One region of the Streptomyces sp. A18 genome, then DNA from elsewhere that is predicted to be linked to it. Evidence: riboswitches for the same ligand, from Rfam matches in the RefSeq annotation. Region 1 holds a riboswitch; each other region holds the start of a gene.
The links. A riboswitch is a leader RNA that binds a small molecule or an ion and turns the genes downstream of it on or off. The one in region 1 is predicted to bind cyclic di-AMP.
Positions count from the first base shown of each region.

Region 2: it holds a riboswitch for cyclic di-AMP, as region 1 does, so the genes downstream of both, AC5P1C_RS41895 (M23 family metallopeptidase) here and AC5P1C_RS02195 (M23 family metallopeptidase) in region 1, are expected to answer to the same signal.
Region 3: it holds a riboswitch for cyclic di-AMP, as region 1 does, so the genes downstream of both, AC5P1C_RS09250 (transglycosylase family protein) here and AC5P1C_RS02195 (M23 family metallopeptidase) in region 1, are expected to answer to the same signal.

Region 1 is NZ_JBWLKL010000001.1:481,499-485,974, reverse strand. Features, by position in the region: gene AC5P1C_RS02200 (M16 family metallopeptidase) at 1-830, shown strand, start outside; cyclic di-AMP (ydaO/yuaA leader) riboswitch at 1,132-1,295, shown strand; gene AC5P1C_RS02195 (M23 family metallopeptidase) at 1,308-2,111, shown strand; gene AC5P1C_RS02190 (GntR family transcriptional regulator) at 2,318-3,031, shown strand; gene AC5P1C_RS02185 (HPr family phosphocarrier protein) at 3,280-3,561, opposite strand; gene AC5P1C_RS02180 (bifunctional acetate--CoA ligase family protein/GNAT family N-acetyltransferase) at 3,776-4,476, shown strand, end outside.
Region 2 is NZ_JBWLKL010000071.1:344-4,819, forward strand. Features, by position in the region: gene AC5P1C_RS41890 (PP2C family protein-serine/threonine phosphatase) at 1-1,090, shown strand, start outside; cyclic di-AMP (ydaO/yuaA leader) riboswitch at 1,312-1,458, shown strand; gene AC5P1C_RS41895 (M23 family metallopeptidase) at 1,470-2,558, shown strand; gene AC5P1C_RS41900 (aldo/keto reductase) at 2,738-3,682, shown strand; gene AC5P1C_RS41905 (PrsW family intramembrane metalloprotease) at 3,679-4,476, opposite strand, start outside.
Region 3 is NZ_JBWLKL010000004.1:266,272-270,747, forward strand. Features, by position in the region: gene AC5P1C_RS09240 (cytochrome P450 family protein) at 1-778, shown strand, start outside; gene AC5P1C_RS09245 (LysM peptidoglycan-binding domain-containing protein) at 942-1,967, shown strand; cyclic di-AMP (ydaO/yuaA leader) riboswitch at 2,150-2,341, shown strand; gene AC5P1C_RS09250 (transglycosylase family protein) at 2,345-3,055, shown strand; gene eno (phosphopyruvate hydratase) at 3,396-4,476, shown strand, end outside.

The DNA.
Region 1 (4,476 bases):
AGACGGTCACGGCCATCGACTCGGCCGCGGTGCGCACCTTCTACGAGAAGCACGTGCGTCCGGCCACGGCGACGGCCGTCGTCGTGGGCGACCTGACCGGCGTCGACCTGGACGCCGTCCTCGCCGACACCATCGGCGCCTGGACGGGTGGCACGGCCGAGCCGCGCCCCGTGCCCCCGATGACCGCCGACGACACCGGGCGTGTCGTCATCGTGGACCGCCCCGGCGCCGTCCAGACGCAGCTGCTCATCGGCCGCGTGGGACCGGACCGTCACGACCGCGTGTGGCCCGCTCAGGTGCTCGGCACGTACTGCCTGGGCGGCACCCTCACCTCGCGTCTGGACCGCGTCCTGCGTGAGGAAAAGGGCTACACCTATGGTGTGCGGGCGTTCGCCCAGGTCCTGCGCTCCGCTCCGGATGGCACGGGCGCCGCGATGCTCGCCATCAGCGGCTCCGTGGACACGGAGTCCACGGGCCCGGCGCTCGACGACCTGTGGAAGGTCCTGCGCACCCTCGCCGCCGAGGGCCTCACGGACGCCGAGCGTGATGTCGCCGTCCAGAACCTGGTGGGCGTCGCCCCGCTCAAGTACGAGATGGCGGCGTCCGTAGCGGCCACGCTCGCCGATCAGGTCGAGCAGCACCTGCCGGACGACTTCCAGGCGCAGCTGTACCGCCAGTTGGCCGCGACCGGCACCGTGGAGGCCACCGCAGCCGTGGTGAGCGCCTTCCCCGGGGACCGGCTCGTGACGGTGCTCGTCGGTGACGCCGCGCAGATCGAGGAGCCCGTCAGGGCGCTCGGCATCGGTGAAGTGAGTGTCGTCACGGGCTGAGTAGGAGCTGAGGCGACTGGAGACGGCTGGAGCTGAGAGGGCTGGAGCTGAGACCGCTGCGGGCCGAGTGACCGCTGAGAGTCGAGCGGCCGTCGCGAGCTGAGTGACAGTCAGGACATATCGGGACCCCGGTGGCTGGAAAAAGTCACCGGGGTCCTCATATGTCCGAATTGCTATGGAGGTTACGTGTCTGACCTGTGGCGTGCGCTACAAAAGCTCTGATCCGTTTGTCGTTTGAAAGATGCCCCGCTTAGCGTCTGGTCCGGCTGTTCGTCATGCAGTACGCCGCACCCGCGGCACCGGACAGTCATCGCCGAGTCCCCGTACGGCGCGAGCCAGGGGAGCCGGGGACCCACATGTCCCCTTGGGGTGAATCGGGAACCTTGCCGAGAGGTGAGGGACTCGTAGGAGACCTTCCTGCTCCGAACCCGTCAGCTAACCCGGTAGGCGAGAAGGAAGGAAAGGATCAGCCGCTTCATGGCGTTCACCCGTGCCACCGGGAAGCACCGTCGCCCGAGCCGCCTCACGCGTACGACCGCGAACGTGGCGGGCGTCGCAGCCCTCACCACCACCGGTGTCATCGGAGGCCTGGCCGCTCCGGCGCTCGCCGCCGACGAAGCACCGGCTCCGCAGCACACCGGCCTGACCCAGGCCGTCTCCGTGGGTGACTCGCTCGCCGAGAGCATCGACGCGCAGGCCACGGCCCAGCAGCAGGCCGCCGACGCCGCCGCGGCCGCCAAGAAGGCCGAAGAGGCCGCCAAGAAGAAGGCCGAAGAAGCCAAGCGCAAGGCCGAGGCCGAGGCGAAGGCCAAGGCCAAGAAGGAGCGCGAGGCCAAGGAGCGTGCCGCTCGCGAGGCCGAGCGCAAGCGCCTCAACAGCTACGTCTCCCCGATCTCCGGCTCGTCCATCTCCACGGGCTACCAGACCGGCGGCGCCATGTGGTCCTCCGGCAGCCACACCGGCGTCGACTTCCACGCGGCGTCCGGCACCACGGTCCACGCGGTCGGCTCCGGCACGGTCGTCGAGGCCGGCTGGGGCGGCGCCTACGGCAACAACGTGGTCATCAAGATGAACGACGGTACGTACACCCAGTACGGCCACATGTCGTCTCTCAGCGTCACCGTCGGCCAGGCGGTCACTCCGGGCCAGCAGATAGGCCTCTCCGGCTCCACCGGCAACTCCAGCGGCCCGCACCTCCACTTCGAGGCCCGCACCGGCGAGGATTACGGCACGGACATCGACCCCGTCTCGTACCTCCGCTCGCACGGCGTCAACGTCTGATCCCAGGCGTTTCGCGCGACGCGCACCCGATTCACCGAAAGCCCCGGCTCGTCGAGAGCCGGGGCTTTCGCCGTTCCCGCACCGCCTTTGGCCAAAAGTATCCATGGATTTCGGCCGACCGTCGGAAATTCAGTCGTTCTGCAATAGAGTCACTGAACAGGCGTCGATCGACCGCGTTTCGCGGGGATTAAGGCGGAGGTCAGGTCATGCGCATTCCCGCGCACTCGGTATGCACGGCCATCCGGGACGACATCGTCTCCGGTGTCTACGAGCGGGGTGGCCGGCTCACCGAGGAACTGCTCGCGCGCCGTTATGGAGTCTCCCGCGTCCCCGTGCGCGAGGCCCTGCGCACCCTGGAGGCCGAGGGCTTCGTCGTCACGCGCCGGCACGCGGGCGCGTGTGTCGCCGAGCCGACCGAGCAGGAGGCGGCCGACCTCCTGGAGGTCCGCATGCTCCTGGAGCCGCTGGGCGCGGCCCGCGCCGCGCAGCGCCGCACGGAGGCGCACCTGAAGGTCCTGCGCGGCCTCGTCAGGCTCGGCCAGGAGCGCTCCAGGCGCGGTCAGAGCGAGGATCTGCGCTCGCTGGGCGGCTGGTTCCACGAGACGCTCGCCCAGTCGTCCGGCAGTCAGGGGCTCACGGCGCTGCTCACCCAGCTCCGGCACAAGATCGCCTGGATGTACGTCGTCGAGGCCTCGGCCGCTCCCGCGGAGTCCTGGGCGGAGCACGCCGCGATCGTCGACGCGGTCGCTCGCGGGGACGCGGAGCGGGCGAGGTCGCTCACCGCGGCCCACACGGAGCGGGCGACGGCCGCGCACCGGCTGCGCTTCCCTCCGCAGGGCGGGCGGGGCGAGCGGGGGCGGGGCCGTGATCGTGTGAGGGATTCGCAACATCCCGTAAACACGGTGGGCCTCCGGCATTAACAGAGGCGCCGTATACAAAGAAGTGCTATTCGGTGGCTATTGGGCGGGGGGTTATTTCCGCTGCCCGAATTCAGTGTCCTGTGTCGCGTCCGATGTCGATTCCAAGTCGAGCCCTATGTCGAGCCCGATGTCGATATTCAGTGAACGGACACAGGAACGCCGAAGGGCCCGCCCCAATTTCGGGCGGGCCCTTCGGCGCATGAGTTCCAGTCTTCGACCAGACGGTCTCAGCCCGGTCTCAGGCGGTCTCAGACGGTCTCGGGGAGCTCCTCGAGGCCGTCCGCGACCAGCTTCGCCAGACGGTCGAGAGCGGCGTCCGCGCCCTCGGCGTCGGAGGCGAGCACGATCTCCTCGCCGCCCTGCGCGCCCAGGCCGAGCACCGCGAGCATGGAGGCGGCGTTCACGGGGTTGCCGTCAGCCTTGGCGATCGTCACGGGGACGCCGGCGGCGGTGGCCGCGCGGACGAAGATGGAGGCGGGTCGGGCGTGAAGGCCCTCGGCCCAGCCGACGTTGACGCGGCGCTCAGCCATGTGTTGCTGCCCTTCCAGGTGTCTCACACTTGTCTAGACCAGTGTCTCATGCCGTCATGGGTGCTCCGCCGGACGTCGGTCCGCACCCTGGTCGACGGTTGGTCCGTGCCCTTCGACCGTACGTCCTCGCGCCAGGGGGGTCTTACGTCCCGGCCCGTCGACGACTCCTAGCCTGCCCCGGCCAAGGCGCCCCCGCGACCCGTACCCTGGCCCCATGCAGACCCCGTCGGACCGGCACGCATACCCCTCCCACTGGGAAGCCGACGTCGTCCTGCGTGACGGAGGCACCGCCCGGATCAGGCCCATCACGGCTGAGGACGCCGACCGCCTGGTCAGCTTCTACGAGCAGGTCTCGGACGAGTCGAAGTACTACCGCTTCTTCGCGCCCTACCCCCGCCTGTCCGCCAAGGACGTGCACCGCTTCACCCACCACGACCAGGTGGACCGGGTGGGCCTCGCGGCCACCGTGGGCGGCGAGTTCATCGCCACCGTGCGGTTCGACCGCATCGACGAGCGCGGGATGTCGGCGAGCGCGCCCGCCGACGAGGCCGAGGTCGCCTTCCTCGTACAGGACGCCCACCAGGGCAGGGGCGTGGCGTCGACCCTCCTCGAACACATCGCCGCCGTCGCCAGGGAGCGCGGCATCCGCCGCTTCGCCGCCGAGGTCCTGCCCGCCAACACCAAGATGATCAAGGTGTTCACGGATGCGGGCTACCAGCAGAAGCGCAGCTTCGAGGACGGCGTCGTACGTCTCGAATTCGATCTGGAGCCGACCGACCGCTCGCTCGCCGTGCAGCGTGCTCGTGAGCAGCGCGCCGAGGCACGGTCCGTGCAGCGGCTTCTCACTCCGAAGTCGGTCGCCGTGATCGGCGTCGGGCGTACGCCGGGCGGCGTGGGCCGCAGTGTCCTGCGCAA
Region 2 (4,476 bases), on a different contig from region 1:
GCTCCTGATCGTCGCCGGGGTGGTCTACGACCTCTCGACCCCGCCCGCGTTCACCGCCGCGCCCCTCTTCACCGCCGCCCCGCTCATCGCGGCCCCCTTCTACTCCTTGCTCAACACCTCCCTCATCGGCGCCTGCTCCTGCGCGGCCGTGCTCGCCCTGCACTTCAAGACCACCGTCGCCACCGACGTCGAAGCCGTCACCGAGCTGCTCACGGTGGCGACCGTCGCCGTGCTCGCCGTCGTCATCAACCGCGTCCAGCGCCGCAGCGACAAACAGCTCGCCTCCGCCCGCTCCATCTCCGAGGCCGCCCAGCGCGCCGTACTGCCGCAGCCGGATCCCCGGATCGGCGGGCTCGATGTCGCGGCGCGGTACGAGGCCGCGGACGCCGACGCCTTCATCGGGGGTGACCTGTACGCCGTGCAGGACACCCCGCACGGCGTGCGCGTCATCGTCGGCGACGTACGAGGCAAGGGCATGGGCGCGGTGGCGGCCGTGGCCGTCGTCATCGGGGCGTTCCGGGAGGCCGCCGAGCAGGAGGCCACGCTGGAGGCGGTGGCCCAGCGTCTTGAGCGTGCCCTCGCGCGTGAGGGCACCCGGCGTGACGGGCTCGACGCCTTCGAAGGGTTCACCACCGCCGTCCTCGCGGAGATCCCGCACGGCGACGGTCGCGTACGCCTCGTCAACCGCGGGCACCCGGGCCCGCTGCTCCTGCGCGGCGACGGACGGTTGTGCGCCCTGTCCGCCAAAGAGCCCGCGCTGCCGCTCGGGATGGGGGACCTGGGCGTGTGGCCGGACCGTGCGGACGAGACGGAGTTCCCGCCGGGGTCGATGCTGCTGCTCTACACCGACGGGCTCTCCGAGGCGCGTGACGGCCGCGGCGAGTTCTACGACCCGGCGGCCCGGCTCGGCGGCCGCAGCTTCCCCGGCCCCAACGGCCCGGACGCGCTCCTTGCCACGCTCACCGAAGAGGTGCGGCGCCACACCGGGGGCGGGACGACCGACGACATGGCGCTGCTCGCCGTGCGGCGGCCGCTCGCGACGGGCGACGCGGGGAACGGTGGGGGCGTCGATGTCACCGGCCGTGACTGAAGGACACCACTCCGCATAACAACTGACGTACTGTCAAGGAAGTGTGAAGCTCCGGTGTGTGAAGAAGTGGCGTCAACTCGCCCCGTTCCAGACCGGCGTGTCCCGTTAAGTACGGGCCAGAGGCGTTAACGATCAGCCGGAACGGCTTGGAATACGGCCCCGCTGTCTATTAACGTTCGATAACGCAGCGCGGTCGTCCCAGCCGTCACTCGAGTCGGCTCCGCGCGCACGCGCCTAATCCCGAAAGGGAGCCGGGGAACCACTAATTGGGGTGAATCGGGCATCCGTGCATTCGTGCCGGTTGTTCGTAGGAGACCTTCCTGCTCCGAACCCGTCAGCTAACCCGGTAGGCGAGAAGGAAGGAAAGGAGTGCGCCCCAGTGGCGTCCAATCGCCCTGCCCCCCAAGGCGCGTACGTACCGAAGGACAACGATTTCGGTGGGTACGAAGATGAGTCTTCCTGGGAGGAATGGAATCCCACCGAGGAGTCCATCCGTCCCGTCCGCGGCAGGCACCGCGTCCACAAGCGGGGCGGCGGCGGGCTCGCCCGCAGCTCCACCGTTCTCGGCGTAGGCGTCATCGCCGCCGTCGGCGCGGGCGGCATCGCCACCGCGCAGGGCGGCAAGCCCCCGGTGGCCATCGAGATGCCGGACCTGTCGGCCGTCACGGACTCGCTGCCGGAGGCCAAGTCGCTTCCGGGCGTGGGGTCCTTGATATCCGACGACTCCTCCGACGCCGGCTCCGCCGACAACGGAGTGACGGTCGCCGCCGCGCCGCTGAGCGCCGCCGGGGTCAGCACCACCGACGCCGAGCAGGGCACCACGGACGCGGGCGAGGCACTGCGGGCCCGCATCATGGAGCAGGCAGAGAACCAGCAGGACCAGGCGGACGACGCGGTCCAGAAGGCGGCCGAAGAAGCCGCCGTCAAGCAGGCCGCCGAACAGGCCGCCGCCAAGCAGACCGCGGCCGAGAAGAAGATCGCCGCCGAGAAGGCAGCCGCGAAGAAGAAGGCCGAGGCCAAGGCCAAGGCCAAGGCCGAGGCGGAGCGCCTGGCCAAGCTCGCGAAGAGCTACACCCTCCCCGTCGCCTCGTACACGCTCACCGGCACCTTCGGTCAGCCCGGCTCCATGTGGTCCTCCGGCTACCACACCGGCCTGGACTTCGCGGCGCCGACGGGCACGCCCATCAAGGCCGTCCACTCCGGCACCATCAAGGAGGCCGGCTGGGCGGGGGCGTACGGCTACCGCACGATCCTGGAGCTCGACGACGGCACCGAGGTGTGGTTCTGCCACCAGTCCTCGATGAACGTCAGCGCGGGCCAGAAGGTCACCACGGGCGAGACCATCGGCCGCGTCGGCGCGACCGGCAACGTCACCGGCGCCCACCTCCACATGGAGGTCCACCCGGGCGGCGATTCCACCGGGGTCGACCCGGCGGCGTGGCTGCGTGGCAAGGGCCAGTCGCTCTGAGGATCTGAGGGTCTTCAGACAGCCCCAGTAACCCCGGCGGTCCTGGCGACAACCCCCCGACGTCAGGGCTGCCGGTTCGGCGTGCCTGGTCGGCGTGTCTGGTCGGCGTGCTGTTCACGGACTGGAATCGCCGTCCCGTTGTACGGAATTCCGCGGTCCGCAAGGGCGTTGAGCCCCGTATGACTTCTCTCCGTACCCTTGGCTCGTCCGACCTCGAGGTCTTCCCGCTCGCACTCGGCGGCAACGTCTTCGGCTGGACGGCCGACGAGGCGCAGTCCTTCACCGTGCTCGACGCCTACACCGCCGCCGGCGGCAACTTCATCGACACCGCCGACGTCTACTCGGCCTGGGTGCCCGGCAACAAGGGCGGCGAGTCCGAGACGGTCATCGGCAACTGGCTCGCCGCGCGCGGCAACCGCTCCGACGTCGTGCTCGCCACCAAGGTCGGCTCCCACCCCGACCACAAGGGCCTGTCCGCGAACACCATCAAGTCCGGTGCCGAGGAGTCGCTGCGCCGTCTGCGCACCGACTACATCGACCTCTACTACACGCACTTCGACGACCCGGCCGTCCCGGTCGAGGAGATCATCGGCGCGCTCGACGAGCTGGTCACGTCCGGCAAGGTCCGCGCCATCGCCGCGTCGAACCTGACCGCCGAGCGGCTCCAGGAGTCCCTGGACTTCTCCGACCGCGAGGGCCTCGCGCGCTACTCGGTCCTCCAGCCGCACTACAACCTCGTCTCGCGCGACACGTACGAGGGCACGCTGGAGCAGGTCGCCTCGCGCTCGGGCCTGGCCGCCGTCCCGTACTACGCGCTCGCCTCCGGCTTCCTCACCGGAAAGTACCGCCCCGGCGCGCGGGTCGACAGCGCACGGGCGCAGGGCGCGGGCAAGCACCTGGAGACCGACCGCGGCCTGCGGGTGCTCGCCGCACTCGACGAGGTCGCCAAGGCGCGCGGCGCCGAGGCGGCGACCGTGGCCCTCGCGTGGCTCGCGGCGCAGCCGACGGTGGCGGCGCCGATCGCGTCGGCCCGTACGGTCGAGCAGCTGCCGGCGCTGCTCGCGGTGGGGGAGTTCGAGCTGACGGAGGCCGAGGTGTCGGCGCTGACCAAGGCTTCCGCCTAGCCGCGGTAGGGGTTGTACGCGGGGTAGGGCATCGCCGGTCGGGCGTACGGATATCCGTACGGCTGAGGCTGAGGCTGCTGGTATGGGTGGGGCTGCGGGTATCCGTACGGCAGGGGCACAGCCGCGACCACGGGAGCCGTCGCGCGTGCCGCGTACGCGAGTGCGGGCCGTGCCGCTTCGCGGCGCTCCCACAGCAAGTGCAGCAACTCCCGCTCCCGCAGGACGAAGTCGGCGCCCGCGCGGCCCTTGCGCCCGCGGTGCCGCAGGAGCGCGAGGGACGTCGCGTACGTCTCGTACTCCGCGACCGCGCGCGCCGCGGCCTTGCCCTGGGTGTACGAGGCGTAGTCGCGGGCCAGCGTACGGGCGCGCATCGTGCCGAGCGCGTACGGCTCGGGTGCGGTGAGCCAGCCCGCGAGCGCGTACGCGGGCAGTTCGGTCTGCACGATGCGCAGGCCGCGCTGTCTGAGCCAGATCACCAGCCAGGTGAGCAGGCCGAAGGAGGGCAGCATGAAGACCGCGTACACGGTGAAGAAGCCGTAGTCCCCGAAGCTCGCCGAGCCGTTCCACAGGGCGTGCAGGCCCATCGCCAGGAGGAGCCCGCCGATCGGGAGCAGCGCGCGGCGCCAGTGCTGCCGGTCGGTGCTGAGCGCGGCGATGCCGAAGCCGATGCCGGTGAGCACGGTGAAGAGGGGGTGCGCGAAGGGCGACATCACGACGCGTACGAAGAAGGTCGCGGCCGTCAGGGACGTGAACCCGGCGCCGCCGTTGAGCTGGTCGGTGCCGAAGGCGCTGCC
Region 3 (4,476 bases), on a different contig from region 1:
CGGCGTGCCCCGCGAGGACCAGGACGACTTCCGGGACTGGGCGGGGATGATGATCCGCCACGGGGGAGGGCCCAGGGGCGGGGTCGCCCGGTCGGTGAAGAAGATGCGCGGCTATCTCGCCGAGCTGATCCACCGCAAGCGCCTCGAACCCGGCGACGACCTCATCTCCGGGCTCATCCGCGCCTCCGACCACGGCGAGCACCTCACCGAGAACGAAGCCGCCGCCATGGCCTTCATCCTTCTCTTCGCCGGGTTCGAGACCACCGTCAATCTCATCGGCAACGGGACGTACGCCCTCCTCACCCACCCCGAGCAGCGCGAGCGGCTCCAGGAATCGCTCAAGGACGGCGGCGACACCGGTCTTCTGGAGACCGGACTCGAAGAGCTGCTCCGCTTCGACGGGCCCGTCGAGCTCGCCACGTGGCGGTTCGCCACCGAGCCGCTGACGATCGGAGGGGAGGAGATCGCCACCGGAGACCCCGTCCTCGTCGTCCTCGCCGCCGCCGACCGTGACCCGGAACGCTTCGCCCGGCCGGACACGCTCGACCTCTCCCGCCGCGACAACCAACACCTCGGCTACGGCCATGGCATTCATTACTGTCTCGGTGCGCCGCTCGCCCGGCTCGAGGGCCAGGCCGCCCTCGCGACCCTCCTGCGGCGCCTCCCTGACCTGCGCCTCGCGGTGGAACCTGGTGATTTGAGATGGCGCGGCGGGCTCATCATGCGCGGACTCCGCACGCTCCCCGTGGAGTTCGCACCCGCACAGCGGAGCAAATAGCCGGGGTGTGGGGCGCCTTGTGGCTGACGGGTCGTCAAGACTGTGACTTTCACGTGATCTCCCCTGCATCGACTTGTAACAAGCGTTCGAGTGCCGCTACGTTCACCGACGACTCGGCATCCCGTGCCGCAGTCGTCGCTCCAGTCACGCGAAAGGCAACCGCATGCTCTCCGGCAATGGTCGTCACCGACGCCCCCGCCAGGCCCCGGCCCTGATCGTCGCGGCAGGAGTCGCAGGATCGGCCATCGCCATCCCGCTGCTCGGCGCGACCAGCGCGAGCGCGGCGGACACCGCCACGTGGGACAAGCTCGCGGAGTGTGAGAGCGGCGGATCCTGGAGCGCGGACGCGGGCAACGGGTACTACGGCGGACTCCAGTTCTCGCAGCAGGTCTGGGAGGAGTACGGCGGCCTCGACTTCGCGCCGAGCGCCGACCTGGCCAGCCGCTCGCAGCAGATATCCGTCGCCGAGAAGGTTCTTGACGACCAGGGCACCGACGCCTGGCCGAGCTGCGCGCCCATCGCCGGCCTCACCGAGGACGGCGCCGCCGCCGACGTCGACCCCGGCGCTCCGATCACGACGATTCCTTCCGAGGAGCCGACGGACGCGACCGAGCCCGGTGACGGTGAGTCGACCGAGTCGGGTGAGCCGACCGAGTCGGGTGAGCCGACCGAGTCGGGTGAGCCGAGTGCGTCGCCCAGCGAGTCGGCCGATCCCTCGGACGGCACCAAGTCCTCCGAGAAGCCCGATGCCGACGACCAGGCCGACGACGAGGCGCGAGACAAGAATCACGACGAGTCGGGCAAGCCGGACGACTCGGCCGACTCCGGTGACACCACCGACTCGCCCGACTCGGACAAGTCCGGGCAGGACGACGCCACTTCCCCCACCCCCACCCCTTCCGCCGGTGAGGGCGAAGGCCGTCACCGCGGCGACAGCGCGGACGACAAGCCCTCCGACGGCGCCTCTCGCGAGGGCTCGGGCCGGCACGCCTCCCGTGGCGACGAGCGTCAGCAGGACGGCGCCGACGGGACGTACACGGTCCGCTCGGGAGACAGCCTCTGGGGCATCGCCGACGACCTCGACGTGAAGGGTGGGTGGGCCGAGCTGTACGAGGAGAACGAGAAGTCCGTCGGCTCCGACCCCGATCTCATCCTGCCCGGTCAGAGCCTCGATTTGGGCGAAAAGTAGGGGTAGTTGGCGAGTCGTTTTGCGCTTGATGTCCCAATTGGCGCAAGTGAGAGATGGGTCTCAGAAGCCCTGATCGTCTTTGAGTTTCGGCCGATCGCATGACTACGGTCGTGACCGCTCGCCACAGCGGGCCCCGCCGGTCGGTACGCCGAGTCCTGCCAACGGCCGTTCGGGAACAGTCGTCGCGTAATGCGCCGTAGGCAGGAGCGGGGGAACCAAGGTTTCCGCCGGGCCCGGCCGTTGAGCATCGCGAGAGCGATGCGGAGAGACGGACGGGATCGGCTAGGGGTTAAGCCGCGCTCAGGAAGCGCGGCCGGGCAACTTCATCGGCCCGAACCCGACAGCTCACCTCGCAGGCGTCGGTGAGGGGATCACTCATGCTGTTTTCCAGCAAGGGCAAGCACCGCCGCCCGTCCAAGGCCACCCGCGTCGCCACGCTCGCCGGCGTCACCGGTGTCGCAGTCGCCGCCCCGCTGATGGCGGCCGGCTCGGCCTCCGCCGCGACCAACTCCGAGTGGGACGCCGTCGCGCAGTGCGAGTCCGGCGGCAACTGGTCCATCAACACCGGCAACGGCTACACGGGCGGCCTGCAGTTCTCGTCGTCCACGTGGGCGGCGTACGGCGGCACGAAGTACGCGCCCACCGCCGACAAGGCCTCCAAGGCCCAGCAGATAGAGATCGGCGAGAAGGTCCTCGCGGGCCAGGGCAAGGGTGCCTGGCCGAGCTGCGGCGTCGGCCTGTCGAGCGCCTCCAACGAGGGTGGCGGTGCGCAGGAGAGCGCCCCGCAGCAGACCCAGGAGCAGCAGCAGCCGCAGAGCAAGCCCAGCGCCCAGACCGAGCAGCCGCAGCAGGCCGCTCCCAAGGCCGAGGCCCCCAAGACCGAGTCGAAGAAGACCGTCGAGACCCCGACCGGCAAGAAGGTCAAGAAGGGCGACGGCGAGTACAAGGTCAAGAAGGGTGACACCCTTTCCAAGATCGCCGAGGCCAAGGACGTCAAGGGCGGCTGGCACAAGGTGTACAAGCTCAACGGCGACATCATCGACAACGCCGACATGATCTACCCGGGCCAGCAGCTCCACCTGAGCTAGTTCTGGCGGGGCGCCTCGCGGTCTTGTTCGTCTGCGGGTGCTTCGTGGCTGGTCGCGCCCACGCGGCGGAGCCGCATATGTCACAGCCCCGCGCCCCTTCGGGGCGCTACCCCGTCCCCACGGGTCCACCCCGCCCCGGTGCGCGTATCCCCCGTACGCACCGGGGCGGGGTCCGTTTGTCCCCACACGGACCCCACTGCTTTGTTCCGTTCGGAAACATTTTGCTCTCGGTTTGTCCACAGGGCGGTCGGTCGGCTGGCTCTTGTCCGGGAGCCGGTTAGGCTCGTGTCCGCGAGGCCAACGCCCCGCGTACCGCGTCACATCCCAGAAGGAGATGCTCGTGCCGTCCATCGACGTCGTCGTAGCCCGGGAAATCCTGGACTCCCGAGGCAACCCCACGGTCGAGGTCGAGGTCGGCCTCGACGACGGCAGCACGGGTCGTGCCGCCGTTCCGTCCGGTGCGTCCACCGGTGCTTTCGAGGCCATCGAACTCCGTGACGGTGACCCCAACCGTTACCAGGGCAAGGGCGTGGAGAAGGCCGTCCTCGCCGTCATCGAGCAGATCGGCCCGGAGCTCGTCGGGTACGACGCGACCGAGCAGCGCCTGATCGACCAGGCGATGTTCGACCTCGACGCCACCGACAACAAGGGCTCGCTCGGCGCCAACGCCATCCTCGGCGTCTCGCTCGCCGTCGCGCACGCCGCGTCCGAGGCCAGCGACCTGCCGCTGTTCCGCTACCTGGGCGGTCCGAACGCGCACCTGCTGCCCGTCCCGATGATGAACATCCTGAACGGCGGGTCGCACGCCGACTCGAACGTCGACATCCAGGAGTTCATGATCGCGCCGATCGGCGCCGAGTCGTTCTCCGAGGCCCTGCGCTGGGGCACCGAGGTCTACCACACGCTGAAGAAGGTCCTGAAGGACAAGGGCCTGTCCACCGGCCTGGGCGACGAGGGCGGCTTCGCCCCGAACCTGGACTCCAACCGCGCCGCGCTCGACCTCATCCTCGAGGCCATCAAGCAGGCCGGTTACGTCCCCGGTGAGCAGATCGCGCTCGCGCTCGACGTCGCCGCGTCCGAGTTCTACAAGGACGGCTCGTACGCGTTCGAGGGCAAGTCCCGCTCGGCCGCCGAGATGACCGAGTACTACGAGGAGCTCGTCGCCTCGTACCCCCTCGTCTCCATCGAGGACCCGCTGTTCGAGGACGACTGGGCCGGCTGGAACGTCATCACCGAGAAGCTCGGCGACAAGGTCCAGCTCGTGGGCGACGACCTGTTCGTCACCAACCCCGAGCGCCTGGCCCGTGGCATCGAGGAGAAGTCGGCCAACGCCCTTCTGGTGAAGGTCAACCAGATCGGCTCGCTGACCGAGACCCTGGACGCCGTCGAGATGGCCCAGCGCAGCGGCTTCAAGTGCATGA